One region of the Streptomyces sp. CA-278952 genome, then DNA from elsewhere that is predicted to be linked to it. Evidence: riboswitches for the same ligand, from Rfam matches in the RefSeq annotation. Region 1 holds a riboswitch; each other region holds the start of a gene.
The links. A riboswitch is a leader RNA that binds a small molecule or an ion and turns the genes downstream of it on or off. The one in region 1 is predicted to bind cyclic di-AMP.
Positions count from the first base shown of each region.

Region 2: it holds a riboswitch for cyclic di-AMP, as region 1 does, so the genes downstream of both, N7925_RS03510 (M23 family metallopeptidase) here and N7925_RS07395 (M23 family metallopeptidase) in region 1, are expected to answer to the same signal.
Region 3: it holds a riboswitch for cyclic di-AMP, as region 1 does, so the genes downstream of both, N7925_RS19005 (M23 family metallopeptidase) here and N7925_RS07395 (M23 family metallopeptidase) in region 1, are expected to answer to the same signal.

Region 1 covers NZ_CP112880.1:1,701,476-1,711,608, forward strand. The annotation lists gene N7925_RS07370 (alkaline phosphatase family protein) at 1-656, opposite strand, end outside; gene N7925_RS07375 (DUF5998 family protein) at 656-1,252, opposite strand; gene N7925_RS07380 (bifunctional acetate--CoA ligase family protein/GNAT family N-acetyltransferase) at 1,339-4,302, opposite strand; gene N7925_RS07385 (HPr family phosphocarrier protein) at 4,475-4,756, shown strand; gene N7925_RS07390 (GntR family transcriptional regulator) at 4,926-5,633, opposite strand; gene N7925_RS07395 (M23 family metallopeptidase) at 5,810-6,625, opposite strand; cyclic di-AMP (ydaO/yuaA leader) riboswitch at 6,639-6,806, opposite strand; gene N7925_RS07400 (M16 family metallopeptidase) at 7,029-8,399, opposite strand; gene N7925_RS07405 (M16 family metallopeptidase) at 8,426-9,808, opposite strand; gene N7925_RS07410 (DNA gyrase/topoisomerase IV subunit A) at 10,077-10,133, shown strand, end outside.
Region 2 covers NZ_CP112880.1:812,754-822,886, reverse strand. The annotation lists gene hpnH (adenosyl-hopene transferase HpnH) at 2-1,021, shown strand; gene N7925_RS03530 (aspartate aminotransferase family protein) at 1,111-2,508, shown strand; gene N7925_RS03525 (helix-turn-helix domain-containing protein) at 2,615-3,223, shown strand; gene N7925_RS03520 (DUF6126 family protein) at 3,289-3,462, shown strand; gene N7925_RS03515 (tyrosine-protein phosphatase) at 3,513-4,325, opposite strand; cyclic di-AMP (ydaO/yuaA leader) riboswitch at 4,768-4,928, shown strand; gene N7925_RS03510 (M23 family metallopeptidase) at 4,931-5,887, shown strand; gene N7925_RS03505 (SGNH/GDSL hydrolase family protein) at 6,088-6,915, shown strand; gene N7925_RS03500 (STM4011 family radical SAM protein) at 6,928-7,851, opposite strand; gene N7925_RS03495 (STM4012 family radical SAM protein) at 7,859-9,241, opposite strand; gene N7925_RS03490 (STM4013/SEN3800 family hydrolase) at 9,238-10,068, opposite strand; gene N7925_RS03485 (STM4014 family protein) at 10,112-10,133, opposite strand, start outside.
Region 3 covers NZ_CP112880.1:4,244,181-4,254,313, reverse strand. The annotation lists gene lhgO (L-2-hydroxyglutarate oxidase) at 1-1,069, shown strand, start outside; gene trmB (tRNA (guanosine(46)-N7)-methyltransferase TrmB) at 1,062-1,997, shown strand; gene N7925_RS19015 (PrsW family intramembrane metalloprotease) at 2,071-3,615, shown strand; gene N7925_RS19010 (aldo/keto reductase) at 3,670-4,614, opposite strand; gene N7925_RS19005 (M23 family metallopeptidase) at 4,794-5,825, opposite strand; cyclic di-AMP (ydaO/yuaA leader) riboswitch at 5,837-5,989, opposite strand; gene N7925_RS19000 (PP2C family protein-serine/threonine phosphatase) at 6,312-7,520, opposite strand; gene N7925_RS18995 (MerR family transcriptional regulator) at 7,662-8,408, opposite strand; tRNA gene N7925_RS18990 (tRNA-Met) at 8,517-8,590, opposite strand; gene N7925_RS18985 (hypothetical protein) at 9,020-9,844, shown strand; gene N7925_RS18980 (class F sortase) at 9,945-10,133, shown strand, end outside.

The sequences.
Region 1 (10,133 bases):
TCGCTGTAGTACGTGTAGACGAGCGAGCGGTCGCCGGCGGCCAGGCGCTGGGCGGCGACGTCCATCCGGTCCTCGCCGGAGAGCCGGCCGAGGAAGGAGCCGCCGCTGAGCGCGACCTTGGTGAGGGGGGTCTGCTCGAACGTCGGCGCGGAGACCTGCGCGGTGTGCACGCCCGCGGCGTCGGCGAGCTGGAAGACCGTGGGGTAGGGCTGCCAGACCTTCGGCGCGGTCCACGGCTTCCAGCGGAGCTGGTTCATCAGCTCGCCGGTCTCCGGGTTGCGCGCGGTGTAGCCGGGCAGGCCGTGCTCGCCGGGCGGCAGCCCCGTGCCGACCGAGGCGAGCGAGGTGGCGGTGGTGGAGGGGAAGCCCGCGGTGAGGGGGCGGCCGGTGCCTCCGCGCGAGGTGGGGAGGAGGGAGTGCAGGAAGGGGGCCTCGTCCGGGTGGGCCTTGATCTGCTCCCAGCCGAGGCCGTCGATCAGGAAGACGCAGTTGCGGTCGGCCGGGGTCAGCTCGGGAATCGCGGCCGTGAAGCCGGGCACTTCCTGTCCGGCGGCGAGTGTCGGCAGCAGGTCGGCGAGCGAGCCGCTGCCGTACTCGGGCACGGGCGCGGTGTCGAGGGGCAGCGGGACGGGGTCCTGCCAGGCGGGCTGGGCCATCAGCGGCCGGTCGCCGCGGTGGCGGCCGTGGCCTCGGAGAGCGACTGGGCGAAGGCGAGGGTCTGGCGCACGGCGTCGGGGCCGTCACCGGCCTCGCTGACCCGCAGGCTCAGGTCGTCGGCGGTGGAGCTGCCGGTGTAGCCGTGGTCGGCCTCGCAGTTGGCGTCGCCGCAGGCGGCGGGTTCCAGGTCGATCCGGGAGACCGCGCCCCAGCCGATGGTGAGGACGACCTCGCGGGGCAAGGTGCCCGGGACGTACTTCTCCGGGTTGGCCACGACGCGGCTGACCACGACGGAGGAGATCCGCCCCACCTTCACCGACTCGGTGGAGGTGGTGGCGTACGGCGTCGGGGAGCTGGTGTCCGCGGCCTGCTCGTCGGTGTGGCTGACGATGAACCGGTGCTCGGTCAGGACGAGGACCGTCGCATGGCGGCGCACCTCGTTGGAGTCGAACGTGGTCTCCTGGTGCACCAGGTACGAAGCGACCGGTTCCCCGCCGACGGCGGCCTCCACCGCCTCGGCCACGAGGGCCGGGTAGTAGCCGCTGCGCTCGATCGCCGCGCGCAGCCCCTGGGTCGTCGTACCGGTCTTCGCCATGAGCACCATCTTACGGCGGACCGGTGGCTGCCGGGGACGCCCCGGTGGCCGGCGGCGGTCGGTCCCACCGGCGACGGGGGTGGGTCTCAGTAGTTCGGAAGGCGGCGGGGGCCGAGGTCGCTCCGGGCGGGCGGCGGGGCGAGCCGGACGCTCGCGCCGAGCACCGTCAGTCCGTGCGGTGCGACGACGACCGGTTCGAGGGCGACGGAGACCACCTCGGGGTGGTCGTCGACCAGCCGGGACAGCCGCAGCAGCAGCTCTTCGAGCGCGGCCGTGTCGACCGGGGCCGAACCCCGCCAGCCGAACAGCACCGGGGCCGCCCTGATGGACCGGATCAGCTCGGCGGCGTCGCGGTCGGTGGCGGGGACCAGCCGGTGCGCGGTGTCGCCGAGCAGTTCGGAGGGCGCGCCCGCGAGGCCGAAGGAGAGGACGGCCCCGGCGGCGGCGTCGATGGAGGCGCGGACGACGGTGTCCACGCCGCGCGGGGCCATCGCCTGGACGACGGGGAGCAGTTCGGCGGGCTTGCCGAGGAGATCGTTCAGCTCTCCGTACGCCCGGCGCAGCGCCTCCTCGTCGGCGACGTCGAGGCGGACCCCGCCGAGGTCGGCGCGGTGGCGCAGGTGGGGCGCGGTGGTCTTGAGGGCGACCGGGTAGCCGAGCCGGGCCGCCGCGGCGACTGCCGCCCCGGGGTCCGGGGCGGGCAGGGTGGGGCGGACGGCGATGCCGTAGCGGCCGAGCAGTTCGCGGGCCTCGTCGTGGGTGAGCGGGCGGCCGCGCGGGTCGGGGGCGGTGGCGAGCTGCGCCTCGATCAGGGCGGCGGCCCCGGGCTCGTCGATGGTGTCGTCGAGGAACTCGGGGATCTTGCCGGGCACGGCCGCCTGGCGCCGCCACTGGGCGTACTTCACGGCCTCGGCGAGGGCCCGCACGGCGCGTTCGGCGGCGGGGTAGGCGGGGATGCGGCCGGGGCCGTGGCCCGTGGCGGTCTCCGGGGCGGGGCTCCCGTCCGGGGGGCCGGGGGTGGGGTTCGCTTCCGGGGGGCCGGGGGTGGCCGGGGCGGGGCTTGCCTGCGGGGCGGCGGGCGCGCCCGGGCCCGTGCTCGGGGCGGGGGTGGTCGAGGAGGAGGTGGCCGTCCGGCTCCGGTCGGCGGCGGGCGTCACCGTGCGGGGGCCTGGCGCGGCGGTGCTCGACGCGGCGGCCAGCGCCTCGGCGAGGCCGCCGATCTCGACGTGGACGACGGCCACCGGCTTGGCCGCGCCTCCGGCCACGGCCTTGTGGAGGGCGGTGGCCAGCACCTGTCCGTCACCGGTCTCGGCCTCTCCGTTCTCCCCCACCCACGGGATGGCGGTGACGATCACGGCGTCGCAGGTCCCGTCCGCCAGCGCCTCGGCCAGCGCGTCCCGGAAATCCTGCGGGGAGGCGGCGGTGGTGAGGTCGATCGGCGGGCGTGGGCGCAGCCCCTCGGCCAGGCAGGCGTCGTACGTCAACAGGCCGAGGGACTCGGAGTTGCCGAGGATGGCGACCCGGGGTCCGGCCGGGAGCGGCTGGCCCGCCAGCAGGAGTCCGGCGTCGACCATCTCGGTCACCGTGTCGACCCGGATGACGCCGGCCTGGCGCATCAGCGCGGAGACCGTGGCGTCGGGGATGCGGCTGACCGGGACGGCGTGGCCGGGCGGGGTGGAACCGCTGTGCCGGGCCCCCTTGACCACGACGACGGGCTTCACGGCGGCGGTGCGGCGGGCGAGGCGGGTGAACTTGCGGGGGTTGCCGAGCGATTCGAGGTAGAGCAGGGCGACGTCGGTGTCCGGGTCCTCGAAGGAGTACTGGAGGAAGTCGTTGCCGGAGACGTCGGCCCGGTTGCCCGCCGAGATGAACGAGGACAGGCCCGCGCCGCGCCGGTGGAGGCCGGAGAGCAGGGCGATGCCGATCGCGCCGGACTGGGTGAACAGGCCGATCCGGCCGCGGGCGGGCGACTCGGGGGCGAGCGAGGCGTTCAGCCGGACGGACTCGGCGGTGTTGATGATGCCGAAGGCGTTCGGGCCGATGATCCGCATGCCGTACGAGCGGGCCTGGCGGACCAGCTCGCGCTGGAGTTCACGGCCCTCGGCGCCCCGCTCGGCGTATCCGGCGGAGAGGACGACCAGCCCCTGGACTCCGTGCTCCCCGCAGTCGGCGACGGCCTCGGGGACCCGGTGGGCGGGGACGGCGATGACCGCGAGGTCGATCCGCTCGTCGATCTCGCCGAGCGAGCGGTGGGCGGGGACGTCGTCGAGGGTGGTCAGGCCCTCGTCGAAGGCGCGGTTCACCGCGTAACTACGGCCGGTGTAGCCGGCGGCGAGGAGGTTGCGCAGGACGGTGCGGCCCACCCCGCCGGGGGTGCGGCCGGTGCCGATGACCGCGACGGAGCCGGGGGCGAGCAGACGCTGCACCGAGCGGGCCTCTGCGCGCTGCTCGCGGCCGCGCTGGACGGCGAGGGACTTCTCGGTGGGCTCGAGGTCGAGGGTGAGGTGGACGGAGCCGTCCTCGAAGCTGCGGCGCTGGGTGTAGCCGCCGTCCCGGAACACCTTGATCATCTTGTTGTTGGCGGGGAGCACCTCGGCGGCGAAGCGGCGGATGGAGCGCTCCCGGGCGACGGCGGCGATGTGTTCGAGCAGCGCCGAGGCGACGCCCCGGCCCTGGTGGGCGTCCTGGACGAGGAAGGCGACCTCGGCCTCGTCGGCGGGGGCGGAGGCGGGGCGGCCCTGGTCGTTGATGCGGTCGTAGCGGACCGTTCCGATGAACTCGCCGCCGATCGTGACGGCCAGTCCCACCCGGTCGACGTAGTCGTGATGGGTGAAGCGGTGCACGTCCCGGTCGGATAGGCGCGGATACGGGGCGAAGAACCGGTAGTACTTCGACTCGTCGGACACCTGCTCGTAGAAGCTGACCAGTCGCTCGGCGTCGTCCGTGGTGATCGGTCTGATGCGCGCGGTGCCCCCGTCGCGGAGCACCACGTCCGCTTCCCAGTGGTCGGGGTACGCGTGATGCGGACTCTGCTCCGGCGTGGGCTCCATGGGCAAAGCCTACGGCGGGGACCCCGGTCGCGGAGAGATCGGCGCCCGGGCAGTCTGAGGGGGCCGGACCGGGGCCGCCGGAGCACAGGATCCGGACAGGAGGCCGGGCACAGCACCACGCACTGCATGAGAGACTGGTCTAGACAACCGTTGATATGTGAAGGGCAGAACCATGGCTGAGCGCCGCGTAAACGTCGGTTGGGCCGAGGGCCTGCACGCCCGCCCCGCTTCCATCTTCGTCCGTGCCGCCACGGCTTCCGGCGTCCCCGTGACGATCGCCAAGTCCGACGGCAACCCGGTGAACGCCGCCTCCATGCTCGCCGTGCTCGGTCTGGGCGCGCAGGGCGGCGAGGAGATCGTGCTCGCGTCCGACGCGGACGACGCCGAGGCGGCTCTGGACCGGCTCGCGAAGCTGGTCGCCGAGGGCCTGGAAGAACTTCCCGAGACCGTCTGACCCACGCGACCCGGCCCGGCCGGATTCGACAGGTGCGAGAGCCGTGACCCCTTCGAGGGATCACGGCTCTTTCACTTTCGGGAAAGGGCCGTGCATCGACAATTCGGGAATAATTCGGGCAGCGCAAACAACGCCCCGCAATTACTTCTCTCTGTATACGGCTCTTCTGTTAATGGCGGACGCCCGCGATGTTGACGTCATGTTGCGAAGTGCTCACGCGGGGAACGGGCGCGGTGCGCCGCCCCGGCGACTGCGGGCGGCGCAGCCGGTGGGCCCCGATGGCGCGCTCCGCGTACTGGGCGGTCAGCGCCCTCGCCCGCTCCGCGTCGCCGCGCGCCACCGCGTCCAGTATCGCGCCGCGCTCGGCCCAGGAGTCGACCGGGCGGGCCGGCTGCTCGACCGCGTACATCCAGGCGATCTTGTGGCGGAGCTGGGTGAGCAGGGCGATGAGTCCGGGGCTGCCGGAGGCCTGGGCGAGGGTCTCGTGGAACCAGCCGGCCAGCGAGCGCAGATCCTCGCCCTCGCCCCGGCGGGCCCGCTCCTGGCCCAGCCTGACCAGGCCCCGGAGCACTTTCAGGTGGGCTTCCGTGCGGCGCTGCGCGGCGCGGGCCGCGCCCAGTGGCTCCAGAAGCATCCGCACCTCCAGGAGATCGGCCGCCTCCTGCGCGGTGGGCTCGGCGACGCAGGCGCCCGCATGTCTGCGGGTGACGACGAAGCCCTCGGACTCCAGAGTCCGCAGGGCCTCGCGGACCGGGACGCGGGAGACCCCGTAGCGGCGGGCCAGCAGCTCCTCGGTGAGGCGGCTGCCGCGCTCGTGGACACCGGAGACGATGTCGTCGCGGATTGCCGTGCATACCGAATGCGCGGGAATGCGCATGTCCGAACCTCCGCCTTGATCCCCGCGAAACGCGGCCGCCCGACGTCTGTTCCGTGACTCTATTGCAATCCATCGGAATTTCCGATGGCAGGCCGGAATCCATGGATATCTTCGGGCCGGAATCGCCGAAGGCCCCGGCGGGTGCCGGGGCCTTCGGACGGGGTCGCGCGGGCGGGTCAGACGTTCAGTCCGTGGGAGCGCAGGTAGCCGACGGGGTCCATGTCGGAGCCGTAGTCGGGGCTGGTCCGGGCCTCGAAGTGCAGGTGCGGGCCGGTCGAGTTGCCGGTGGAGCCGGAGAGGCCGATCTGCTGGCCGGAGGAGACGCTCTGGCCGACGGAGACCCCGATCGAGGAGAGGTGGCCGTACTGGGTGTACGTCCCGTCCGTCATCCGGAGCACGATGTTGTTGCCGTACGCGCCGCCCCAGCCGGCCTCGACGACCGTGCCGGCGCCGACGGCGACGACGGAGCTGCCGGAGGCGGCCTGGAAGTCCACGCCGGAGTGGCTGCCGGAGGACCAGAGCGAACCGCCGGCGTTGTAGCCGGTGGTGACGTGGGAGCCGGCGACCGGGAGGTGGAAGGCGTTCAGGCGGGCGCGCTCGGCGGCGCGGGCGGCACGGGCCTTCTCCTCGCGGACCTCCTTGGCGCGGGCCTCGGCCTTGCGCTCGGCCTCCGCCTTCGCCTTGGCCCTTTCGGCCTTCTCGCGGGCCTCCGCGGCGGCCTTGGCCTTCGCCTTCGCGATGGCGTCGGCCTGCTGCTTCTGGGCGTGGGCCTGCGCGTCTATCTGCTCGGCGAGAGTGGCGTCGAGGGCGACGGCCTGGGTGAGGCCGGTGTCGGCGACCTGGGCGGCCTCGGTGTCCGCGGCGAGGGCCGGGGAGGCCAGCGAGCCGAGGACTCCGGTGGTGGCCAGAGCCGCGATGCCGACGGCCTGGGCGCTCCGGCGCGTGAGGCGGCTCGGGGCACGGTGCTTCCCGGTGGCACGGGTGAACGCCATGGAGGGGCTGATCCTTTCCTTCCTTCTCGCCTACCGGGTTAGCTGACGGGTTCGGAGCAGGAAGGTCTCCTACGGATCCCCGCGCCGGGTTCGCGGCACGGGCCTCCGATTCACCCCAGGGACTGCGTGGGTCCCCGGCTCCCCAGGCTCGCGCCTGACGGGGACTCGGCGATGACTGCCCGGCGCCGCGGCTGCGGCATACGGGTGGCGGACAGCCGAGCCGACGCTAGGCGGGGCGACTTCCCATCACCAAACGGACAAGGGGATTTGTCGCACATCCCACAGGGCAGACAGGTAACTTCTTCCCCAAAAGGGATGAAATGGATTAATCGGCCAGAAAGTGAGGACCCCGACGAACGTGCGTTCGTCGGGGTCCTGTTGGCGACGGTGTGCCACCCGTACGTCAGCCGGTGACGACGGACACCTCTCCGATGCCGAGGGCCTTCACGGGCTCCTCGATCCGGGCGGCGTCCCCCACGAGGACCGTGACCAGCCGGTCGACCGGGAAGGCGCTGACCACGGCGGCGGTCGCCTCCACGGTGCCCGTCTCGGCGAGCCGGGCGTAGAGGTGGGCCTGGTAGTCGTCGGGGAGGTGCTGCTCGACCTGGTCGGCCAGCGTGCTCGCGACGGAGGCGGCGGTCTCGAACTTCAGCGGGGCGACGCCCACCAGGTTCTGCACGGCCGTCTCGCGCTCGGCGTCGGTCAGCCCCTCGGCGGCCAGCGTCCGCAGGACCTTCCAGAGGTCGTCCAGCGCCGGCCCGGTGGACTCCGTGTCCACCGAGCCGCTGATCGCGAGCATGGCCGCGCCGCCCGAGTCGGGGCCGCTGGAGCGCAGCACCTGGGCGAAGGCCCGCACTCCGTAGGTGTAGCCCTTCTCCTCGCGCAGCACCCGGTCCAGCCGGGAGGTCAGGGTGCCGCCCAGGCAGTACGTACCGAGCACCTGGGCGGGCCACACGCGCTCGTGCCGGTCGGCGCCGATGCGGCCGATCAGCAGCTGGGTCTGGACCGCGCCGGGGCGGTCCACGATCACGACGCGGCCGGTGTCGTTCGCGGTGATGGGCGGCACCGGGCGGGCCTGGCCGGCGTTGCCCGACCAGTCTCCGAGGGTCTCCGCCAGCAGCGCGTCCAGGTCGATACCGGTCAGGTCGCCGACGATCACGGCCGTCGCGGTGGACGGCCGGACGTGGGCGTCGAAGAAGGCGCGCACGGCCCCCTCGTCGATCCGCCGGACCGTCTCCTCGGTGCCCAGGCGCGGGCGGGACATCCGGGCGGTGGCCGGGAACAGCTCCTTGGAGAGCTGCTTGGCGGCGCGCCGGGAGGGGTTGGCATGCTCGTGCGGGATCTCGTCGAGGCGGTTGCCGACGAGGCGCTCGATCTCGCTCCCGTCGAAGGCCGGGGCCCGCAGCGCCTCGGCGACCAGGCCGAGGGCCTTGGCCAGCCGGGAGACCGGGACCTCCAGGGAGACCCGGACGCCGGGGTGGTCGGCGTGCGCGTCGAGCGTGGCGCCGCAGCGCTCCAGCTCGGCGGCGAACTCCTCGGCGCTGTGCTTGTCGGTGCCCTCCGAGAGCGCCCGCGACATGATCGTGGCCACGCCGTCCAGGCCCTCGGGCTCGGCCTCCAGCGGCGCGTCCAGGAAGATCTCCACCGCGACGACCTGCTGGCCGGGGCGGTGGCAGCGCAGCACGGTCAGCCCGTTGGGCAGGGCGCCGCGCTCGGGCGCCGGGAAGGCCCAGGGGCGGGCCGTGCCGGGCGTGGGCTGCGGGTGGTACTCCATGGCTACTCCAGTCACGGCGGCGTCGCTCACTTGTCCGCCCCCTCGTGCGCGTCGGTGCCCTCGGTGGCTGCCGTGCCCTCGTCGGACCCGTCGGCCTCGTCGGTCGGCTCGACGGGCTCGTACACCAGCACCGCCCGGTTGTCGGGCCGCAGGGCCGCCTCGGCCGCCGCGCGCACCTCCTCCGCGGTGACGTCCAGGACGCGGCCCACGGCGCTCAGGGCGAGCTGCGGGTCACCGAACAGGACCGCGTAGCGGCACAGTTCGTCGGCGCGGCCGGCGACCGTGCCGAGCCGGTCGAGCCACTCGCGCTCCAACTGCGCCTGGGCCCGCTCCATTTCCTCGGGGGTGGGCCCCTCGGCGGCGAACCGGGCCAGCTCCTCGTCGACGGCGGCCTCGATCGTCTCCACCTCGACGCCGCCGGACGTCTTCACGTCCAGCCAGCCGAGCGAGGGTGCTCCGGCGAGCCGCAGCAGTCCGAAACCGGCCGCCACCGCCGTACGGTCGCGCCGGACCAGACGGTTGTGCAGCCGGGAGGACTCGCCGCCGCCCAGCACGGTGAGCGCCAGGTCGGCGGCGTCACAGGCGCGGGTGCCGTCGTGGGGGAGGCGGTAGGCGGCCATCAGGGCGCGCGCCGGAACCTCCTCGTGGACCACTTCGCGCAGCTGCTCGCCGATGATCCCGGGCAGCGTCCCGTCGCGCGGCGGCTGCTTGCCGTCGTGGGAGGGGATGGAGCCGAAGTACTTCTCGATCCAGGCGAGGGTCTGCTCGGGATCGATGTCGCCGACCACCGAGATCACCGCGTTGTTGGGCGCGTAGTACGTACGGAAGAACGCGCGGGCGTCCTCCAGCGTGGCCGCGTCCAGGTCGGCCATGGAGCCGATCGGCGTGTGGTGGTACGGGTGGCCCTCGGGATACGAGAGGGCGGTCAGCTTCTCGAACGCGGTGCCGTAGGGCACGTTGTCATAACGCTGGCGGCGCTCGTTCTTGACGACGTCGCGCTGGTTCTCCATGGACTCCTCGTCGAGCGCGGCGAGGAGGGAGCCCATCCGGTCGGCTTCCAGCCAGAGCGCCAGCTCCACCTGGTGGGTGGGCATGGTCTCGAAGTAGTTGGTCCGCTCGAAGCTGGTCGTCCCGTTGAGCGAGCCGCCGGCCCCCTGGACGAGCTCGAAGTGACCGTTCCCCTTGACCTGGCCCGAGCCCTGGAACATCAGGTGCTCGAAGAGGTGAGCCAGACCGGTGCGTCCCTTGACCTCGTGGCGCGAGCCGACGTCGTACCAGAGGCAGACCGCGGCGACCGGGGTCAGATGGTCCTCGGAGAGCACCACGCGCAGGCCGTTGGCCAGGCGGTGCTCGGTCGCTGTCAAGCCGCCGGAGCCGGCCTGTGCGGTGGCCGTGTGACCCATGGGCATGTACGTCCCTTCGATCGCGATACTGGACTTCCTGCCAGACCTGCCACTCTAAGCAAGCGCACCGGCACCTGGCGAAGTTCCCGTTCCGCGGATGTTTCCGTCGATGGTGTCGCGGACGCTGTCCGGGCGGGCCCCCTCGGCCCGCTTCGGACGGGTCGAGGTCGGCGTTGTCAGTCCGGCGGTCCACAATGGACCGCGTCAGTAGCTCGTGTCGTACCGAACAAGCTCAGGTTGTCCGAACAGAATCTGTGAAGGAGTCGCAGCCGCGATGGCCCGCCGTAGCACGAAGACCCCGCCGCCGCCGGACGACTTCGAGGAGAAGATC
Region 2 (10,133 bases), 890 kb from region 1:
GATGGCCATGCCGCTCCGTCAGTCCATCAAGGTCGCGACGTATCTCTTCGAACAGAAGCTCCGCAAGCGTGAGAAGTTCCCGCTGATCGTCGAGCTGGAGCCGTTGTTCGCCTGCAACCTCGCCTGCGAGGGGTGCGGGAAGATCCAGCACCCGGCCGGTGTCCTGAAGCAGCGCATGCCGGTCGCCCAGGCGGTGGGCGCGGTGCTCGAATCCGGCGCTCCCATGGTGTCCATCGCCGGTGGTGAACCGTTGATGCACCCCCAGATCGACGAGATCGTGCGCCAGCTCGTCGCCAGGAAGAAGTACGTCTTCCTCTGCACCAACGCGATGCTGATGCGGAAGAAGCTCGACAAGTTCACCCCGTCCCCGTACTTCGCCTTCGCCGTGCACATCGACGGACTGCGAGAACGGCACGACGAGTCGGTCGCCAAGGAAGGCGTCTTCGACGAGGCCGTCGCCGCGATGAAGGAGGCGAAGCGGCGCGGTTTCCGTGTCACCACCAACTCCACCTTCTTCAACACCGACACCCCGCAGACCATCATCGAGGTCCTCAACTACCTCAACGACGACCTGCACGTCGACGAGATGATGATCTCGCCCGCCTACGCCTACGAGAAGGCCCCCGACCAGGAGCACTTCCTCGGCGTCGAGCAGACCCGCGAGCTGTTCAAGAAGGCCTTCGCCGGCGGCAACCGGGCCCGCTGGCGGCTCAACCACTCACCGCTCTTCCTGGACTTCCTGGAGGGCAAGGCGGACTTCCCGTGCACCGCGTGGGCGATCCCCAACTACTCGCTCTTCGGCTGGCAGCGCCCCTGCTACCTGATGAACGACGGCTACGTACCGACGTACCGTCAGCTCATCGAGGAGACCGACTGGGAGAAGTACGGCCGGGGCAAGGACCCTCGCTGCGCCAACTGCATGGCGCACTGCGGTTACGAGCCCACGGCGGTGCTCGCCACGATGGGGTCCCTGAAGGAATCCCTGCGCGCGGCGCGGGAGACCATCAGCAGCAACCGCTGAGGCGGTGCCCGACGAGGTACGGCCGGCCGCCACGGGTCTCCCGGGGTGGCCGGCCCATGGCGCAGCACACCCGAAGGGAAGAGCGGGCGATGACGGACGGCGGATCCCAGGGCTTCGACCTGGCTCGGCTCCTCGCCGAGCGCGGGGCGGAACGATACGACCTGCATGCGCGCCACCTCAACCACCAGCTGCCGCGCATGCTGCACACCATCGGCTTCGACAAGGTCTACGAGCGGGCCGAGGGCGCGTACTTCTGGGACGCGGAGGGCAACGACTACCTCGACATGCTCGCCGGATTCGGCGTCATGGGCCTGGGCCGCCACCACCCCGTCGTCCGTCAGGCGTTGCACGACGTCCTGGACGCCCAGCTCGCCGACCTCACCCGATTCGACTGCCAGCCGCTGCCCGGACTGCTCGCCGAGAAGCTCCTCGCCCACAGCCCGCACCTGGACCGCGTCTTCTTCGGGAACAGCGGCACGGAGGCGGTCGAGACGGCGCTGAAATTCGCCCGCTACGCCACCGGGAAGCCCAGGGTCCTCTACTGCGACCACGCCTTCCACGGGCTCACCACCGGCTCCCTCTCGGTCAACGGGGAGAGCGGCTTCCGCGACGGCTTCGCCCCCCTGCTGCCGGACACGGCCGTCCCGCTGGGCGACCTGGAGGCGCTGCGGCGTGAGCTGAAGCGGGGCGACGTCGCGGCCCTCGTCGTGGAGCCCGTCCAGGGGAAGGGCGTGCACGCCGCGCCGCCCGGCTATCTGCGCGGGGCCCAGGAGCTGCTGCACCGGCACAAGGCGCTCCTGATCGTCGACGAGGTGCAGACGGGGCTCGGCCGGACCGGGGACTTCTACGCCTACCAGCACGAGGAGGGAGTGGAGCCCGATCTGGTGTGCGTCGCCAAGGCGCTCTCCGGCGGCTATGTGCCCGTCGGCGCGACCCTCGGCAAGGACTGGATCTTCCGCAAGGTCTACTCCTCCATGGACCGGGTCCTCGTCCACTCCGCGAGCTTCGGCTCCAACGCCCAGGCGATGGCGGCCGGGCTCGCCGTCCTGACGGTGATGGAGGACGAGGAGACCGTCGCCAACGCCCGGCGCACCGGCGACCTGCTGCGCGAGCGGCTGGCGGCCCTGGTGGACCGCTACGAGCTGCTGCACGAGGTCCGCGGGCGCGGGCTGATGATCGGCATCGAGTTCGGCCGGCCCGGCTCGCTCAAGCTCCGCAGCCGCTGGACCATGCTCCAGGCGGCCCGCAAGGGCCTTTTCGCGCAGATGGTCGTGGTGCCGCTGCTCCAGAAGCACCGGATCCTCACCCAGGTCTCCGGCGACCACCTGGAAGTGATCAAGCTGATCCCGCCGCTGGTCATCGGGGACGCGGAGGTGGACCGCTTCGTGGCGGCCTTCACGGCCGTCATGGACGACGCGCACAGCGGCGGCGGACTGATGTGGGACTTCGGCCGGACGCTGGTCAAGCAGGCCGTGGCCAACCGCTGACCGGCCCGCACACAGGAGTGGCCAACCGCTGACGGCCTGGCACACGGGAATTGCCTCTGAGGCAAGTTATTTGCCTCAGAGGAAAGATCCTGGCCCAATGGGAGGCATGAACACTTCGGACGCCGGGGTGCCGGACGAGCTCCCCGGCGTCGCACCCCGACTGCGCGACCTGCGCCGCGATCGCGGCCTCACCCTGGAGACCGCCGCCGGCCGGGCCGGACTCTCCCCGGCCCATCTCTCCCGGCTGGAGACCGGCCGCAGGCAGCCCTCGCTGCCGATGCTGCTCGGACTCGCCCGTATCTACGGTACGACGGTCTCCGAGCTGCTCGGCGAGCAGCCGCCCGAACGGGACGCGATCGTCCGCGGCGGCGGGTTCGAGGGGGCGGAGGCCGACGGCTGGATGTACCGGCAGGCCGGCGGGTCCGGCCGCGCGATGCAGGCGCTGCGGGTGCGCGTTCCGTACGGGGCCCAGGGCGACCTGGTCCGGGTCCATCCCGGCGAGGAGTGGCTGTACGTCCTGGAGGGGCGGCTGCGGATCGGGCTCGGCGACACCGTGCACGACCTCGAACCCGGCGACAGCGCCCACTTCGACTCGCTCACCCCGCACCGGATCGCGGCCGTCGACCGCTGCGGCGCGGAGCTGCTCTTCGTCCACTCCCTGCTCCAGAGCCCCGCCGCCGAGCTGTGCCTCGGCAGCGCCCTCCACGCGCGCTGAACCGGCTGTCCCGGCCGGCTCCAGCCTTCGCTCCACCGGCCGCGAGGCCGACAGAGAGGACCGTCATGTCCGATTCCGAGCACTACGACCCGCTGGGCCCCGGCCGCCGCCCGAACGAGGACCCGCAGGAGAAGCGGATGCCGCGCGGTGTCGTCATCCGGCTCTTCGCCTACTTGGTGGCGGGCCACGTCGTCGCGGGCTTCCTCTACCTGCTCTTCGAGGTGGCCGGGAGCAAGTGACGGCGTTCGGACGACCGCCCGCCCCGGACGGATCGCCCCCCCCGTCCGGGTCAGCCCAGGTCGAGCAGGCGCTCGCGCAGCCGCTCCCGGGTCTCCGGGGAGACGCTCAGCCCCTCCGACAGGTAGCGGTCCGTCGTTCCCCAGTTCTCCTCGATGGCCGTGAAGGCCGCCGCGAGGTAGGCGGGCCGCGCCCCGAAGAGCGGGTCCAGCAGCTCCAGCACCTCGGGAGACATGCCGGTGCCGGACGCGTCGGAGCGCTTCACGGCGTAGCGGCGGTGGAGGTCGTTCGACTTGAGGTAGTCCTCCTCGATCGCCTCCGGCTCGACGCCGACCGCCAGCAGGGCGACCGCGATCGAGAGACCGGCCCGGTCCTTGCCCGCCGCGCAGTGCATCAGGGCGGGGACGCTGTCCTCGGCCAGGGAGTGCAGCACCCGGCTGTGCTCGGCGGTGCGGTCCAGAATCGTCGCGCGGTACATCCGGATCATGCGGTCGACGCCCTTGCCGTCCGCGAGGACGGAGCGCAGCTGCTCGATGTTCCCGTCGCTCACCAGCCGCCAGAACTCCGCGCCGTCGGCCGGGTCCGAGAGCGGAATGCTGACATTGCGGACACCGGCCAGCTCGATGTCGTATCCGTCGAGCCGGTGGTCGGCGGAGTGGCGGAAGTCGAAGATCGTGTGCAGCCCGAGCCCGCCGAGGAAGACCGCGTCCTCGGCCGTGGCGTGCGCCAGGTGGCCGCTCCGGTAGAGCCGCCCGAAGGCGGTGCGCCGACCGTCCGCGGTGGGGAGCCCGCCCACGTCGCGGAAGTTGCGGACTCCGGTCAGCACGGTCTCTGTCGGCGGGACCTGCGGCACCTGTTGCGTCACGGTGGCTCCTGGGATCTCTGGCGTCGGCGCGGCTCGCCGACGAGGGCGCTCCCGTGACGATACGACATCGATTCGACGGAAAATCATCACGGTCGCGCCCCGGTGCGGAGTGCCGAGGCCGCCAATCTGACCCGGCGTCAGCAGCGAGGCCGACCGCATGTCCGTATTGGTGCATTTCGCAGAACATGCCCCGCTAATGGGGGAGATGGGATTTCGGAGGTGAGCGGGATCATATCCGTGACGGTCCGTGGTGAGCTCGCCCCGGAGTATTCCCGTTGCCCGCACGGAAATCCAAGATCCGTAATCCACGGAGGGTGACGGGAAATCCGGGGAGAAATCGAATCGATGATTCCGGTGCGCAACCGATGGCTTGTTCTGCTCGTCCTCGCTCGTTTACGGTCGCCGCAATCCGGACGGACCGCCTAATCCTGCCGCCGCCCGGAATTCGCACCCACCCACTCACGCGTGGCAGGAGCGGGGGAACCAGGTAAGCCGCCGATCCGGAGCGATCCGGACCGGCTCGGGGTGAAGTCGCCGCAACGCGACCGGGCATCTCCAGCCCGAACCCGACAGCTCACCTCGCAGGCGCCGGAGAGGAACTTCCCATGCCCGCAACGGGTAAGCACCGCCGTCCGAAGTCCGGCCCGATCTCCCGCGGCGTCCTCGTCGCAGGGACCGGCGGCGCCGCACTCGCCCTCCCGCTCATCGGCGCCACCGTCGCGAACGCGGCGGACCAGGCCGCTCCGGCCGCGAAGCCCGCCGCCGCCTCGGTCGCCGCCGCGCACACCGCCCCGGCCGCAGCCCCCGCCGCGTCGAAGGCCGCCCCGAAGACGTACGCCGTCGTCTCCGGCGACTACCTGGCGAAGATCGCGGCCGAGCACCAGCTCAAGGGCGGTTGGGAGAAGCTGTACCAGGACAACCGCTCCACCGTCGGCGAGAACCCCGGCCTGATCCACCCGGGCATGAAGCTGACCCTCGGCGCCAAGGGCTCCGCCCCGGCCGAGAAGTCCGCGGCTCCCGAGGCCGCCCCGAAGAAGGCCGCTCCGGCGCCGAAGGCCGCGCCGAAGGAGGCGCCGAAGGCGGACACCGTCTCCGCCGACGACTCCGAGGGCTCCGACAGCCCGTCGCGGACCGGCTCCTCCGAGGCCACCGGCTCCGGCTGGTCCGCCCCGCTGGCCAGCGCCAACGTCACCACCCAGTACCGCGCTTCCGGCGCCAGCTGGTCCAGCGGCTACCACACCGGCTCGGACTTCCAGGCCGCCTCCGGCACCCCCGTCCTCGCCATCGGCCCGGGCACCGTGGTCTCGGCCGGCAACAGCGGCTCCTACGGCAACGAGGTCGTCATCCAGCACGAGGACGGCATGTACTCCCAGTACGCCCACCAGTCCTCGCTCAACGTCTCCGTCGGCCAGACCGTGACCGGCGGCCAGCAGATCGGCCTCTCCGGCTCCACCGGCAACTCCACCGGTCCGCACCTGCACTTCGAGGTCCGCACCGGCCCGAGCTACGGCTCGGACATCGACCCGATCGCGTACCTGCGTCAGCACGGCGTCTCCGTCTGACGTCTCCGTCTGACGTCTCCGTCTGACGTCTCCGTCCGACCGGACGCGGCGAGAGGTGATCGAGGGGCGGTGCGCGACGGCGCACCGCCCCTCCACTTATTCCGGCTTTACCAAAAACTGACCGGGTGGTCTATCTCACCACCCGTCAACCCCGTATTACGGTCGCGTAGGTCACATCGCACGATGCAGGATATGTGCTTGTGGCAGACGATTCGAGAAACAACCAGCAGCACACCATCGGGTCGTACGCGGCGATTGGCGACAGTTTCACCGAGGGCGTCGGGGACCCCGGCCCCGGCGGGACATATCTCGGCTGGGCGGACCGCTTCGCGGTGCTCCTCGCCGACCGGCTCCCGGCCCCCGGTGGGGCGGCCGGCCCCGAGGACTTCCCGCACGGGGACTTCCGCTACGCCAATCTCGCCGTACGAGGACGTCTCCTCGACCAGATCGTCGAGGAGCAGGTCCCGCGCGCCAAGGAACTGGCCCCCGACCTGGTCAGCTTCTGCGCGGGCGGCAACGACATCATCCGCCCCGGCACCGACCCCGACGACCTCGCCGAGCGCTTCGAGCGGGCGGTCGCGGACCTGAGCAACGCCGTCGGCACGGTCATGGTCACCACCGGCTTCGACACCCGGGGCGTTCCGGTGCTGCGCCACATGCGCGGCAAGATCGCCACGTACAACGTCCACCTGCGGGCCATCGCCGACCGCTACCACTGCCCCGTGCTGGACCTGTGGTCGCTGCGTTCGGTGCAGGACCGGCGCGCGTGGGACAACGACCGGCTGCACCTGTCGCCCGAGGGCCACACCCGCGTGGCGCTGCGCGCGGCCCAGGTCCTCGGCCACGACGTGCCCGCCGACCCCGACCAGCCCTGGCCGCCGCAGGCTCAGCGCCGCCCCTTCGACGCACGGCGCGACAACATCCAGTGGGCCCGCGAATACCTCGTGCCCTGGATCGGCCGACGGCTGCGCGGCGAGTCCTCCGGCGACCATGTCGAGGCGAAGCGCCCGGACCTCCTGCCGCTGTAGCCGTCGAGCCGGTCAGGGCTCCAGCAGGGGAAGCGCACGCCGGGTCGGGCCCGGCACCACGAGCCCGACCGGCGGCGTGCCCCCGGCCGGGGGGTTTCCTGCCGGTATCCGCTCCAGGACACCGCCCGCGAACACGTCGTACAGCGGCAGCGACTCCAGATGCACATAACCGATGTGGCAGTCGCACACGGCGAGCGGACAGGACCGCGGGCCGAGCGCCCGGCGGTAGCTGCCGTCGTAGAGATTCCCCAGCTCCGCCTTGACGAAGTGACAGCGCCGCACCGTGCCGTCGCCGTCCACCGAGATCACCGACTCGCCCGTCCGGCAGGGCAGCCCCGCCGAACGGTGCGGATCACGGCTGTAGGGGAACAGCGGATCCAGCTCCGTCCACCGCGCCGCCTCCGCGTCGGTGTAGGTGTGGCCCTCGGCGGCGTTCACCCAGAGATAGACCTCCTGCGGCAGCGCCGCCCGCAACCGCCGCGCCTCCTCCAGATGGGCGTCGAAGCCCACCACGCCGACGCTGTAGCGGATTCCCCTCGCGGACAGCTCCCGGCACTTGCCCAGGAACCGCTCGTACGGTGTCTGCCCCGGGTGGTACGTGCACCAGAGCGCGACCCGCTCCGGATCGGCGTCGGCCAGCCAGTCGGTGCGGCCGCTCAGGTTCGTCTGGATCGCCACCCGCCCGATGTGCGGCAGCCGTGAGAGATCGGTCAGCGCCCGCCGGTACCAGGAGCGCACCAGGCCCTCGCCCCACGGGGTGAACAGCACGGACAGCCGGTCACCGGTCCGCTCCGCGGCCCAGCCGGTGAACCGCTCCAGCGCCTCCCGGTCCGCCGTGAGCTGCGCGCGGCTGTCCCGCCGCTTGGCGAACGGGCAGTACGGACAGTCGTAGTCGCAGGAGGCGAGCGGGCCCCGGTAGAGAATCGTCAGGTCCATGGCCCCGTCACCTCCGCTCGTACGCGGCCATCGCGGCCCGCACCCCGGGGGAGAACAGCGCGGGACCCAGCGCGTCGGAGTGGGCGAGGCCCGACGGGGACAGCCTCAGCAGACCGTCCGGCGCCGACGCGTCCAGCCAGCCACGGGCCGCGAACCCCGCCAGCTCGGCCGGGAAATCCGCGCCCGGATCCGTACCGAACCGGGCCCGGTAGTCCGCCACCGGCAGCCCCGCCGCCTGGAGCAGCGACTGCAGCAGATGCCTCCGTCGCGCCTCGTCCGCGTCGACGTACCGGCCGACCTCGGCCCGGGAGAAGTCCTCGACGGCGGTGAACCCGTCGATGATCGACCGGATCTCCCGCATGTCCACCGCGTAGTCGAAGGAGTAGTGCAGGGCCGCCGTGTACGAACGGGCACCGCAGCCGAGGCCGATCATGCCGTCGGTCTGGCAGGCGTAGTCCTCGGGACCCTTCTGTTCCCGCGGTCCGTCGGACCGCCGGAACATCCGCATCGACACCTGTTCGTAGCCGTGCGCCAGCAGATGGTCCCGCCCCACCGCGTACAGCCGCAGCCGCTGCTCGTCCCAGGCGGCCTGCTCCAGGGCCTCCGCCTCGGCGCCGGCCGCCGCGCCCCGGCGGTGCAGACCGGTGAGCGGGCGGACGTACAGCGGATAGAGATACAGCTCCTCCGGCCGCCAGGCCAGCGCCGCGTCCAGCGAGGAGAGCCAGCTGCGCTCGGTCTGCCCGTCGATGCCGTAGATCAGGTCGATGTTCAGCACCGGGATCCGGGCCTCGCGGATCCGGCCGAGCGCCGCCTCCACATCGGCGCGACGCTGCGGACGGACGGCGGCCCGCGCCTCCTCGTCCACGAAACTCTGCACACCGATGCTGATCCGCGTCGTGCCCCGGTCGGCCAGCACCGCCAGTCGGTCCGCCGTCGCCGTGGACGGGGAGGTCTCCACCGACAGCGGCACCGAGCGCAGGTCGGCGCCCATCCGCTTCTCCGCTATGTCGCAGAGCCGCTCCAGCTCACTCGCGGTCAGGAACGTCGGCGTGCCGCCCCCGAACGCCGCCGCGGCGAACCGCACCGGCTCCTCGTCGCCCAGCGCGTCCCGCACGGCGACGGCCTGCCGCTCCAACGCGTCCAGATAGCGCGTTGTCAGCTCCTCGGGCGCGCCGATCCGGGTGAAGAGGTTGCAGAAACCGCAGCGGACCTCGCAGAACGGTATGTGGAGGTAGAGGGAGAGCGCGTCCTTGGGCTCCGCCGCCCACAGCGACCGCAGCGCCGGACGGTCCCGAAGCGGCCGGTAGGCCGTCTTGTGCGGATAGGCGTAGACGTAACTCTCGTACGGCCGGACGGCGGTGGCCGCTCCCGCGGCGACGGTGGTGGTCATCGGGCGGCCCCCGGGGCGAGCGACGCGGATGGTTCGAGGAAGAAGTGGGCGTACGGGACGGTCCAGACGGCCGGGTGGCCGAGCCGGTGACCGGTGTAGCCGTCGTCGCCGTAGGCGGTGCCGTGGTCCGAGCAGACGATGGCGAAGCACCGGCGACGGCTGCTCGCCGCGGCGAAGAGCCGGCCGATGTGCCGGTCCACGTACTCCAGGGCCGCCGCGTGCGTGGCCCGGGAGTCGCCCGCCTCATGGGTCGCCCCGGGCAGATGGAACCAGTTCGGCTGGTGCAGGGCGGACACGTTGACGAAGAGGAACAGCCGCTGCTCCCGGGGGAGCGCCGCGACGACCTGCTCCGCCCTGGCCACCTGCTCCTCGAACGAGGTGGGGGAGGCGACGCCGAAGCCGGGTTCCCAGTGGCTCTCCTGGAACATCCCGGGCAGCACCGATCCGAGCGGCCCCTGACGGTTGAAGAAGCCGACCCCGCCGACGCACACCGTGCGGTAACCCTCGGCGGCCAGCCCCGACACCAGATCCGGCGTGTCGAACACGAACGTGCCGTCCGCCGTCGTCTCACTGCCCGCGAACCGCGCCGCGAACAACCGGGGATGCGGGCCGGGGGAGGCGGGCGTCGGCAGGAACCCGGCGAACATCGCCTGGTGCGAGGCGTAGGTGAAGCTGCCCGGAGCATGCCGCTCCTCCCAGCCGCCCCCGGGCAGATGCCGGGCGAGGTTGGGGAGCCGCCCGGCATCTGCCAGCTCGACGGCGACATCGTGCCGCAGGGTGTCCAGGGTGACCAGCAGCAGATCGTGGCTTCCCACGACCTCGCCCATGTCGGGCCGGCCGCAGCCGCCGGGCAGCGGGGACGTGTCGGGGTCAGGAAGGGGTGACGGCACGG
Region 3 (10,133 bases), 2.5 Mb from region 1:
CCGCCCCGGCTCCCTCAAGGCCCGGTACGCGCTGCGCGGCTCCGCCGAGCTGGCGGACTTCTGCGCCGAGCACTCCATCGCCCACGCCACCACCGGCAAGCTGATCGTCGCCACCGAGCGCTCCGAGCTGCCCCGGCTGCACGGCCTGGTGCAGCGCGGCCGCGAGCACGGACTGCCCGTGCGGGAGCTGGGCCCCGCCCAGATCGCGGAGTACGAGCCGGAGGTCCGGGGCCTCGCGGCGATCCGGGTCGGCACGACGGGCGTCTGCGACTTCACGGCCGTCGCCCGGCGCTTCGCCGCCGAGGTCACCGCCGCCGGTTCCATCGTGCGGTACGGCGCGGAGGTCACCGCGATAGACCGGCGCCCCTGGGGCGTCGCGGTGCGCACGGCGGACGGCACGGTCGTCCGGTCCAGGGTGCTGGTCAACTGCGCGGGCCTCCACAGCGACCGGGTGGCTCGCCTCGCCGGGGACGATCCGGGGGTGCGGATCGTGCCGTTCCGCGGCGAGTACTACGCGCTGGCCCGCCCCGAGCTGGTGCGCGGCCTGGTCTACCCGGTGCCGGACCCGGCGTTCCCCTTCCTCGGCGTCCACCTCACCCGGGGCTTCGACGGCTCCGTCCACGTCGGGCCGAACGCGGTCCCCGCCCTGGCCCGCGAGGGATACACCTGGCCGCAGGTCCGCCCCGCCGAACTGCTGTCCACGCTGAGCTGGCCGGGCACCTGGCACATCGCCCGCAGACACTGGCGGTACGGGGCGGGCGAGGTGCACCGCTCGCTGTCCCGGTCCGCCTTCACCCGGGCCGTCCAGCGGCTGCTGCCCGCCGTCACCGAGGACGACCTGCGCCCGTCGCCCGCCGGGGTCCGGGCCCAGGCGGTGCTGAAGGACGGCACGCTGGTCGACGACTTCCTGATCCGCGAGGCCCCGCACACCGTGCACGTGCTCAACGCCCCGTCGCCCGCCGCGACGGCGTGCCTGCCCATCGGCCGGGAGGTGGCACGGCTCGCGCTGCGCCGGGCTCAGGGGGCGGGGTGGAAGCCGCCCGCCGTAGAATCCGGTCATTGTGTCTGAGCAGCCCTTGAACCCCACCCCCACCCCCGCCGAAGCCCCCGACGACGACGCGCCCGGCACGGCGCCCGCCGGCACCGTGCCGACCGGCTCCACGGCGACCGGCTCCACGGCGGCCGACGCGCTCGCCGACGCCGCGACCGACGTCACGGCCGACGAAGCCGCCGCGCTGCGGGCCGCCTCCTTCGAGCGCGCGCGCCGACTGCGCCAGGAGCCCCGCTTCCCCGGCGGCCCCGCCGCCGACCCCGCCGGTTCGCACCACGAGCGCCGGATCCGCAGCTTCCAGCCGCGCCGCAGCCGCGTCACGACCGGCCAGCAGGACGCCCTGGAGCGCCTGTGGCCGAAGTGGGGCCTGGACATCGACGGGCAGCGGGTCCTGGACCTGGCCGACCTCTTCGACGGTCTGCCCGTCGTCCTGGAGATCGGCTTCGGCATGGGCGAGGCCACCGCGCAGATGGCGGCCGACGACCCGGGCACCGGCATCCTCGCGGTCGACGTCCACACCCCGGGCCAGGGCAATCTGCTGGGCCTCGCGGACAAGGCCGACTCGACCAACGTACGGGTGGCCAACGGCGACGCGGTCATCCTGCTGCGCGAGATGCTGGCCCCCGAGTCGCTCGACGGCCTGCGGGTCTACTTCCCCGACCCCTGGCCCAAGGCCCGGCACCACAAGCGGCGCCTGATCCAGCCCGAGTTCCTGGACCTGGTGGCCCCGGTGCTGAAGCCCGGCGCCGTCGTCCACTGCGCCACCGACTGGGAGCCGTACGCCGAGCAGATGCTGGAGGTGCTCACCGCGCACCCCCGCTTCGCGAACACCGCGGCCGACGGCGGATACGCCCCGCGCCCCGCGTTCCGGCCGCTCACCCGCTTCGAGGGACAGGGCCTGGACAAGGGGCACCTCGTCCACGACCTGCTGTTCGCCCGCGTCTGACACACCGTGTGCGGCCGCGTCCCGGCCGGACGCGCCGTCGCCGGGTGTCGGTGCTCCTCGTTAGGGTCGAGAGGTGTCCGACCCCTCCGTGCAGCATCAGCAGGCGCGACCCGCCGTCCCGGTCCTCCATGAGCAGCGGCTCGACGAGGTCCTGGGGGCCGCGCCGGAGCGCGGCCGAGCGCGTTATCGGCCGCGCCGCGTCGGCATGGTGTGGCGCAGCAAGGTGTTCCGCGCCGGGGCCGTCATCGTGGCGCTCGTGCTGTGCGGGCTGGTGATCCTCGCCCTCGTCCGCGAACAGACCGGCCCGGAGGGGTTCCTGGTCGGCCTCGGTCTGGCGGTGCTGCCGGTCCCTCTGCTGATGGCGGCGTTCCGCTGGCTGGACCGGGTCGAGCCGGGCCCCTGGCGGAATCTGATCTTCTCCTTCGCCTGGGGCGCGTGCGCCGCCGCGCTCGTCGCGATCATCGCCAACTCGTTCGCGACGCGCTGGATAGCCACCGCGACGGCCGATCCGGCGAGCGCCGACACCCTGGGGGCGACGGTGATCGCCCCCGTGGTCGAGGAGAGCGCGAAGGCGGCGGCCGTGCTGCTGATCTTCCTCTTCCGCAGACGGGAGTTCAGCGGGGTGGTGGACGGTGTCGTCGTCGCCGGATTCACCGCGACGGGCTTCGCGTTCACCGAGAACATCCTCTATCTGGGCAACGCCTTCGGCGAGGACCAGCAGCTGGGCAGCTCCGGGTTCGCCTCGGTGACGGCCGGGACGTTCTTCGTGCGGATCGTGATGTCGCCGTTCGCGCACCCCCTGTTCACGGTCCTGACCGGCCTCGGCTTCGGCTTCGCGGCCGTCAGCGCCCGCCGTCACCGGGTCCGCCGGATCGCCCTGCCGGTGCTGGGGCTGCTCCTGGCGATGGGCCTGCACGCCCTGTGGAACGGTTCGTCGTCCTTCGGCCCGTACGGCTTCTACGCGGTGTACGGGATCGTCATGGTCCCGGCATTCGGCCTGGTGACCTGGCTGGCGATCTGGTCGCGCCAGCGGGAGCTGCGCACCCTCGCGGCCGAGCTGCCCGCCTATGCGGCGGCCGGCTGGCTCACCCCCGCCGAGCCGTCGGCGCTCTCCTCCATGCGGGCCCGGGGCATGGCCCGCGACCTGGCCCGCCACTGGCAGCCGGACCGGACGCGGGGCCGGGCGGCGGCCCGCGCGGTCGCGGAGTACGAGTCGTTCGCGACCTCCCTGGCGGGGCTGCGCCGCCGGGCCCGCCACGGCGCGGTGGGCCCGGACTTCGGCGCCCGGGAGCGGGAGTTGCTGCACCACCTCTGGCAGCGCCGGGAGTTCGCGGCCCCGGCCCTCACCCATGCGGCCCGCCTGACGGCCCGCCCACGCCACGGCCACCACGGCCACCCCATGCCGCCGCCGTACGGAAACGGAAACGGAAACGGAAACGGGTACGGGTACGGGTACGGGTACGGGTACGGGTACGGGTACGGGTACGGGTACAGCCCCGGCCACACGCCCGGATACGGGCAGGCGCCCGGGCCCACACCGGGATACGGCCCCGGCTCCTACCCGCCGCCCCAGCCGTATGGCGGCACACCCCCCAGCCACCGCCGCCCGCCGACGTAGCCACAGCAACAGCAACAGCTCGGCGTCCGCGAACGGCGGCGGCGTCCGGCTCCGTCAGGCCGATGCCTCGGTGAGCAGGGCGAGTTCGCCGTCGGTCAGCCGCAGGTCGGCGACCGCGACGAGGGCGGGGAGCTGTTCGACCGTACGGGCGGAGGCGATCGGAGCGGCGACGGTCGGCTGTGCGGCGAGCCAGGCGAGGGCGACCGTGGCGATCTCGGCGCCCCGTTCCCCGGCGACCCGGTCGAGGGCGGCGAGCACCTTGAGGCCCTGCTCCGACTCCAGGTGGCCGCCCGCCTTCGCGGAGCGGGCGCTCTCCACGGTCGTACCGGGGCGGTACTTGCCGGTGAGGAAGCCGGAAGCCAGCGCGTAGTACGGGACGGCGGCGAGGCCGGCGCGGGCCGCGGTGTCCTGGAGGTCGCCCTCGTAGGTGTCGCGGGAGACCAGGTTGTAGTGCGGCTGGAGCGCGACGTACCGGGCGAGGCCCTCGCGCTCGGAGAAGTCGAGGGAGGCCCGCAGGCGCTCGGGGCTGATGTTGGAGGCGGCAATGTGCCGCACCTTGCCCTCCTTCACCAGCTGGTCGAGCGCGGTGATGATCTCCTCGACCGGGACGGTCTCGTCGTCGAAGTGCGTGTAGTAGAGGTCGATGTGGTCGGTGCCGAGGCGGCGCAGCGATGCCTCGGCCGCGCCCTTGAGGGTGCCGGCGGCCAGGCCCCGGTGCTCGGGGTGGGCGCCGGCCTTGGTGGCGACGACGACGTCGGACCGGTTGGAGCGGGAGGCGAGCCACTTGCCGATGACGGTCTCCGACTCACCGCCCTCGTTGCCCTCGACCCAGGCTGAGTACGCGTCGGCGGTGTCGATGAAGTTGCCGCCGGCCGCGACGTACGCGTCCAGGACGGCGAAGGACTGGTCCTCGTCCGCCGTCCAGCCGAAGACGTTGCCGCCGAGGGCGAGGGGGAAGACCTGGAGGTCGGAGCTGCCGAGAGTGCGCGGAGAAGTCATGTGGATGTTCAACGGGCCGGGGCGGGGACGGTATTCCGTCGCCCGCCGGCCGTACCGTCCCCGGACAGACCGGCAGCCCTGACGTCGGGGGGTGTGCGTCAGGGCTGCCGGGGTTGCGGGGCGGCGACGAAGGACGCCGGTCGCGGGGTCGGAAGGTCAGAAGCCTCGGGCCGGGAAGGTCAGACGTTCAGGCCCTTGCTGTTGAGCCAGGCCATCGGGTCCATCGCGGAACCGCCCGCGGTGCGGACCTCCAGGTGGAGGTGGACGCCGGTGACGTTGCCGCTGTCGCCCATGCGGCCGATGGTCTGGCCGGTGGTGACCTTCTGGCCGACGGAGACCTCGATCGAGGACTGGTGGGCGTACCAGATCTCCGTGCCGTCCTCGAGTTCGAGGACCGTGCGGTAGCCGTACGAACCGGAGTAGCCGGCGGACGTGATCGTGCCGCTGTGCACGGCCTTGAGCGGCGCACCGGCCGACCCGGCGAAGTCGAGACCGGTGTGCTGGCCCGAGGACCAGAGCGCGCCGGACTGACCGTAGGTCGAGGTGATCGTGTACGAGAAGGCGGGGAGGGAGAAGCTGGCGGCGAGCTTGGCGAGCCGCTCGGCCTCCTTCTTCTTCTCCGCCGCTTCCTTGGCCGCCTTCTTCTTCGCGGCGGCCGCGGCCTCGGCGTCGTCCTGCTGCTTCTTGGCCTCGGCGGCGGCGCTCTCGGCCGCTGCCTTCTCGGCGGCGGCCTTGGCCTCGGCGTCGGCGCTGGCCTGCTGCTGCTCGGCCTGCTGGAGGATCCGGGCGCGCAGCGCCTCGCCGGCGCCGGTGCCCTGCTCGGCCTCGGCGGTGGTGAGGCCGGCGGTGGTGAGCGGCGCGGTCGCGGCGACCGGGGCGGGCTCCGCCTCGTCGGACATCAAAGACCCGACGCCGGGAAGGGACTTGGCGTCGGGGAGGTTGTCCACGATGGAATCGGGAAGAGAGATGGAGACCGGCGCCTTGTCCTGCGCGGTGGCCATGCCGCCGGCACCGACAGCCGCTATGACACCGACCCCGAGGACGGTGGAGCTACGGGCGAGACCACGCTGCTTGGCCACGCGGTGCTTGCCGCGCACGGGACGGATGGACTCCGCGGTGGGGTTCCACTCCTCCCAGGTGCGCTCCTCGCCACCGAAGGTGTCGGCACTGAAGGGTGACGGGGCCTCAGGGGCAGGCTTGTTGGACGCCACGTGGGCGCACTCCTTTCCTTCCTTCTCGCCTACCGGGTTAGCTGACGGGTTCGGAGCAGGAAGGTCTCCTACGGGCCCCTCCGTCTCTGACGAGACGCAGGCGTCCGATTCACCCCATGTAGGTGGTTCCCCGGTTCCCTTGCGGAATTCGGCGCTCGCGCGCGGCGCCGTCTCTGACGACGGCTGTGACGACCGCGCTGCGTTATCGAACGTTAATAGACGGACGGGCCGTATTCCAAGCTGTTCCTGTTGATCATTAACGAACAGGGCAGGGATGTACGGGTGACAACCGGGCGCAATCGGGCGACTTGACCGCAACTCAGCTACACCACTTTTTCTGACGGTGTGTCAAACGTTATGCGGAGCGGTGCCCTTTGATTACGCACCGTGTCATCACGCTGTCGTCGTCCCGCCGACGCCTCTCCGATGCCCCGTCATCACCCGGCCCGATCACCCGGCGTCATCGCCGGGCGTCATCGCCCGGCGTCATCGCCCCCGGCCCACGATCTTCACCGTCGTCCGGGGCACGGGCTGCCCCTCCGCCGGCCGGCCGACCGCGATGAGCGCCATGTCGTCCGTGGTCCGCCCGCCGGTGTGCAGCCGTACGTCGTCCGTCAGCGCCGACAACAGCTCCTCCGGGCCGGGGAAGATCCGGCCGCGCAGCCGGGCCGCGGGATCGTAGAAGACCCCGTTCGGGTCCCGGGCCTCGGACAGGCCGTCCGTGAAGGCGAGGAGCGTCGCCCCGGCGGGCATCGCCCACTCGTCGGACCGGTCCGGCCACACCCCCAGGTCCATCCCGAGCGGCATGGCGGGCACCGAGGGCGCCAGCACCTCCAGGGCGCCGTCGGCGTGCAGCAGGAGCGGCTCGGGGTGACCGCGGTTGACGAGGCGCAACGAGGCCGAACCGGGCGGGATCTCGGCCAGCACGGCGGTGATGAACCCCTCCATCGCGTCAAGGCCGTACCGCCGCGTCCCCTCCCGGGCCAGCGCCCGCTCCAGCCGCTGCGCGACACCCTCCAGCGAACGCTCCTGCTCGGCCGCCTCCCGGAACGCCCCGATGATCACCGCCACCGCCTCGACGGCGTCCAGCCCCTTGCCGCGCACGTCGCCGACGACCACCCGTACGCCGTACGGGGTGTCCGCGACGGCGAACAGGTCGCCGCCCACGAACTCGTCGGCCTGGGCCGCCTCGTACCGCGCGGCCACCTGGAGTCCGCCGATCCGCTCGGCCGGGGTCGGCAGCACGGCCCGCATGGCGGTCTCCGCGATGACCCGGGCCGAGGCGAGCTGCTCGTTGCCGCGCCGCACGACGCCGTTGATGACGAGGGCCAGCACCGAGGCCGTGAGCACGGTGAGCATCTCGATGACCGGGACCACCTGGGTGGTCGTCCCGTCGGAGAGCCGCATCGCGATGACCGAGAGGACCGCCGCGATCCCCGTACGGACGGTCCGGGACTTCGAGAAGAACGGCGCGGCGATCAGCGGGGCCGCGACGAACAGGGGGACCGCGGTGAAGTTGGGCGGAGCCAGCGAGTCGAACACCAGCCCACCGAGGATCAGCAGGGCCGGCAACAGCCGGACGAACCGCCCCGTGCGCCGCCCGTCGGACGTCAGCTGACCCTCCCGGGACCCGAACACCACCCGGCCCACGGCGTCGAAACTCCCCGTCGTACCGCTGCGCCGCTCGTCGGCCATCCCCACCTGTGCACTCCTGCCCGGTCCACCCACGGCTGCGGACGGTACCGCGCCCCGCCCACGCTTCCCGGAGCCGCGCCGAGCGGCTACTCCGCATCGGCCGAATAGGGGGAAGGCGGACGGCGGGCCGGCCTTCCGTGGTCAGTCGGAGAGCCGGTGTTCCGCGTATACCGTCAGTGCGTCCCGTACGAAGGCGGCGGTGCCGTCCCCGTACCGATCGTAGTTCTTTCCGAAGCGGGGATCGGCGACATACATCTCACCGAGCCCGATCACGTACGAACGGCTGGGCGCCTTGGCCGAGGACAGCCAGGCGCAGTGCCGCCGCGCGAGGTCCTGCGCCTCGGCCCCGTCGGCGGCGAACCCCGCCTCCCTGGCCCGGCCCCAGGCGCGCGCGATGGCCTCGTGCTCGTCCTGGAACGCCTTCTTCTGCTCGTCCCCGAGCGAACGCCACCAGCGGTCGCCCTCCTCGTACGCGTCCCGGCCCCAGCGCTCGGTGACCTCCTGCTCGTGGGCGCTGTGGTCGAAGCCGTCGAACACTTCATCAGCCATGAGCTCCATCCCCTCCTGCGTCTTGTGGAGAGTGGTCCGCACCGAGGCGATCTGCCGCCCGATGCGCGCCTGCTCCTGTTCGAGCAGTCGCAGATGCGCCCGCAGCGCCACCGCCGTGTCCCGCTGCCCCACGAGCACGTCCTTGATGGCGGGCAGCGAAAGACCGAGCTCCCGCAGCAGCAGAATGCGCTGCAGCCGGACGAGGGCGTCCTGGTCGTAGTAGCGGTAGCCGTTGCTCCCGATCCGGCTCGGCGTGAGAAGACCGAGGTCTCCGTAGTGCCGGAGCGTGCGGCTCGTGGTGCCGGCCTGTCTGGCGATTTCCTGAATGGACCACTCCATGCCGGAAACGCTAGATCTTTACGCTGCGTCAAGGTCAAGCCGCACCATCACGGCGCCAGGAAACGACTCGGGCCCGGCACGCTGTGCGTGCCGGGCCCGGGCCTTCAGTAGCGGGGACAGGATTTGAACCTGCGACCTCTGGGTTATGAGCCCAGCGAGCTACCGAGCTGCTCCACCCCGCGTCGGTAAACACAACTCTACGGCATTCCCGGCGCGCCTTTGACCAATTACGGCGGAGCGCCTCCGGGCCGGGGGCCGGGGCGCCACCCTCGGGGAATCCTCCATGGCTTTCGCGCTGTTCGGCATGAGATCTCCGCGAAAGTCCGCACGGGACCGCGTGCTGGGGCAGGCGCAGCGGCGGCAGTGGCTCGTCGCCGTGTACGCGGGCATCGTCCAGGGCCTCGGATTCCTGATCGGCGTGGACACCAGCTACTCCGACAGCGCGTCCCCCACCACGGGATCGCTCGCCCCCGCGGCGGGCGGGCGGGGGGACCGCACAACTTTGTCGTGCCCGGGCCAATCCGCCCGAGCCGCGGCTCCGAATAGACGACATCAGCGACCGAACGTCGTTCCGGCCCCGCGCCGGAACTTCCGGAAGGGGATGCGTCTTCGTGATAGCCCGCCGTACAACTCGCCTCGCCGCACTGCTCGTCCTGCCCGCAGCGCTCACCCTCGGGGTGGCCGGGCCCGCCCTGGCTCACGAGGGGCACCCCGCCGGCACCACGAAGGCGGCCGAGGGCGACACGTACCAGATCGACCTGGAGCAGCTGAACGACTCCGGCGCCAGTGGTGCCGCCCTGGTCAGCCTGGAGGGCGACCAGCTGACCGTGAAGATCGACGCACAGGGGCTGGTCCCCGGTCAGCCGCACGCCCAGCACATCCACGGCTCCACCGACGGCCACGACTTCCGCTGCCCGGACAGGAGCGCGGACAAGGACGGCGACGGCATCGTCACCACCGCCGAGGGCCTGCCGATGTACGGGGACATCAACATCTCCCTGACGACGAAGGGCGATACGTCCAAGAAGAGCGGCCTCGCGGTGGACCGGATGCCCGTCGCCGACAAGGACGGCAAGCTGACCTACTCCCGCACGATCACCGTCTCGCAGGACGTGGCGGACCACCTCAAGGACCTGCACGTCGTGCAGCACGGCATCGACCGCAACGACGACGGGACGTACGACTTCGGCGCGGGCAAGAGCGAGCTCGACCCGAAGCTTCCCCAGGAGGCCACCGCTCCGGCCAACTGCGGCATGGTCAAGGGCGCGGCCGTCGGCTCCATGCCGGCCGGCGGCGTCGAGACCGGCGGCGGCAGCACGGAGGGCGTCGAGTCGCCGGGGCTCCTGGCTGCGGGCGGCGCCGCAGTGCTCGCGGCCGGCGGACTGTTCGCCGTACGCCGCCAGACCCGTACGGCCCACGCCCGGCACGACGCCTGACCGGCCCGGTCCGGCCCGGCGGCGGCAGGCGCGGCGTCCGACCGCCGCCCCGCACCGACCGGGCTCCGCAGCGGCAGCGACCAGGAAGAGGTGACCCCCGATGAACGCGACGGACCCGGGCGACGGGCCAACGCCACCCCCCGGACGGCGGCGGGCCTTCGCGCTCACCGCCGCCGTCGCGGCCCTGCTCCTGACCGGCGGGCTGCTGCTGGCCCTGGGAACCGACCGCCAGCAGCCCGCCCCTCCCCCGGCGGCAGACAAGGGAAGCTCCGGGGCCCCGGCCGGCCGG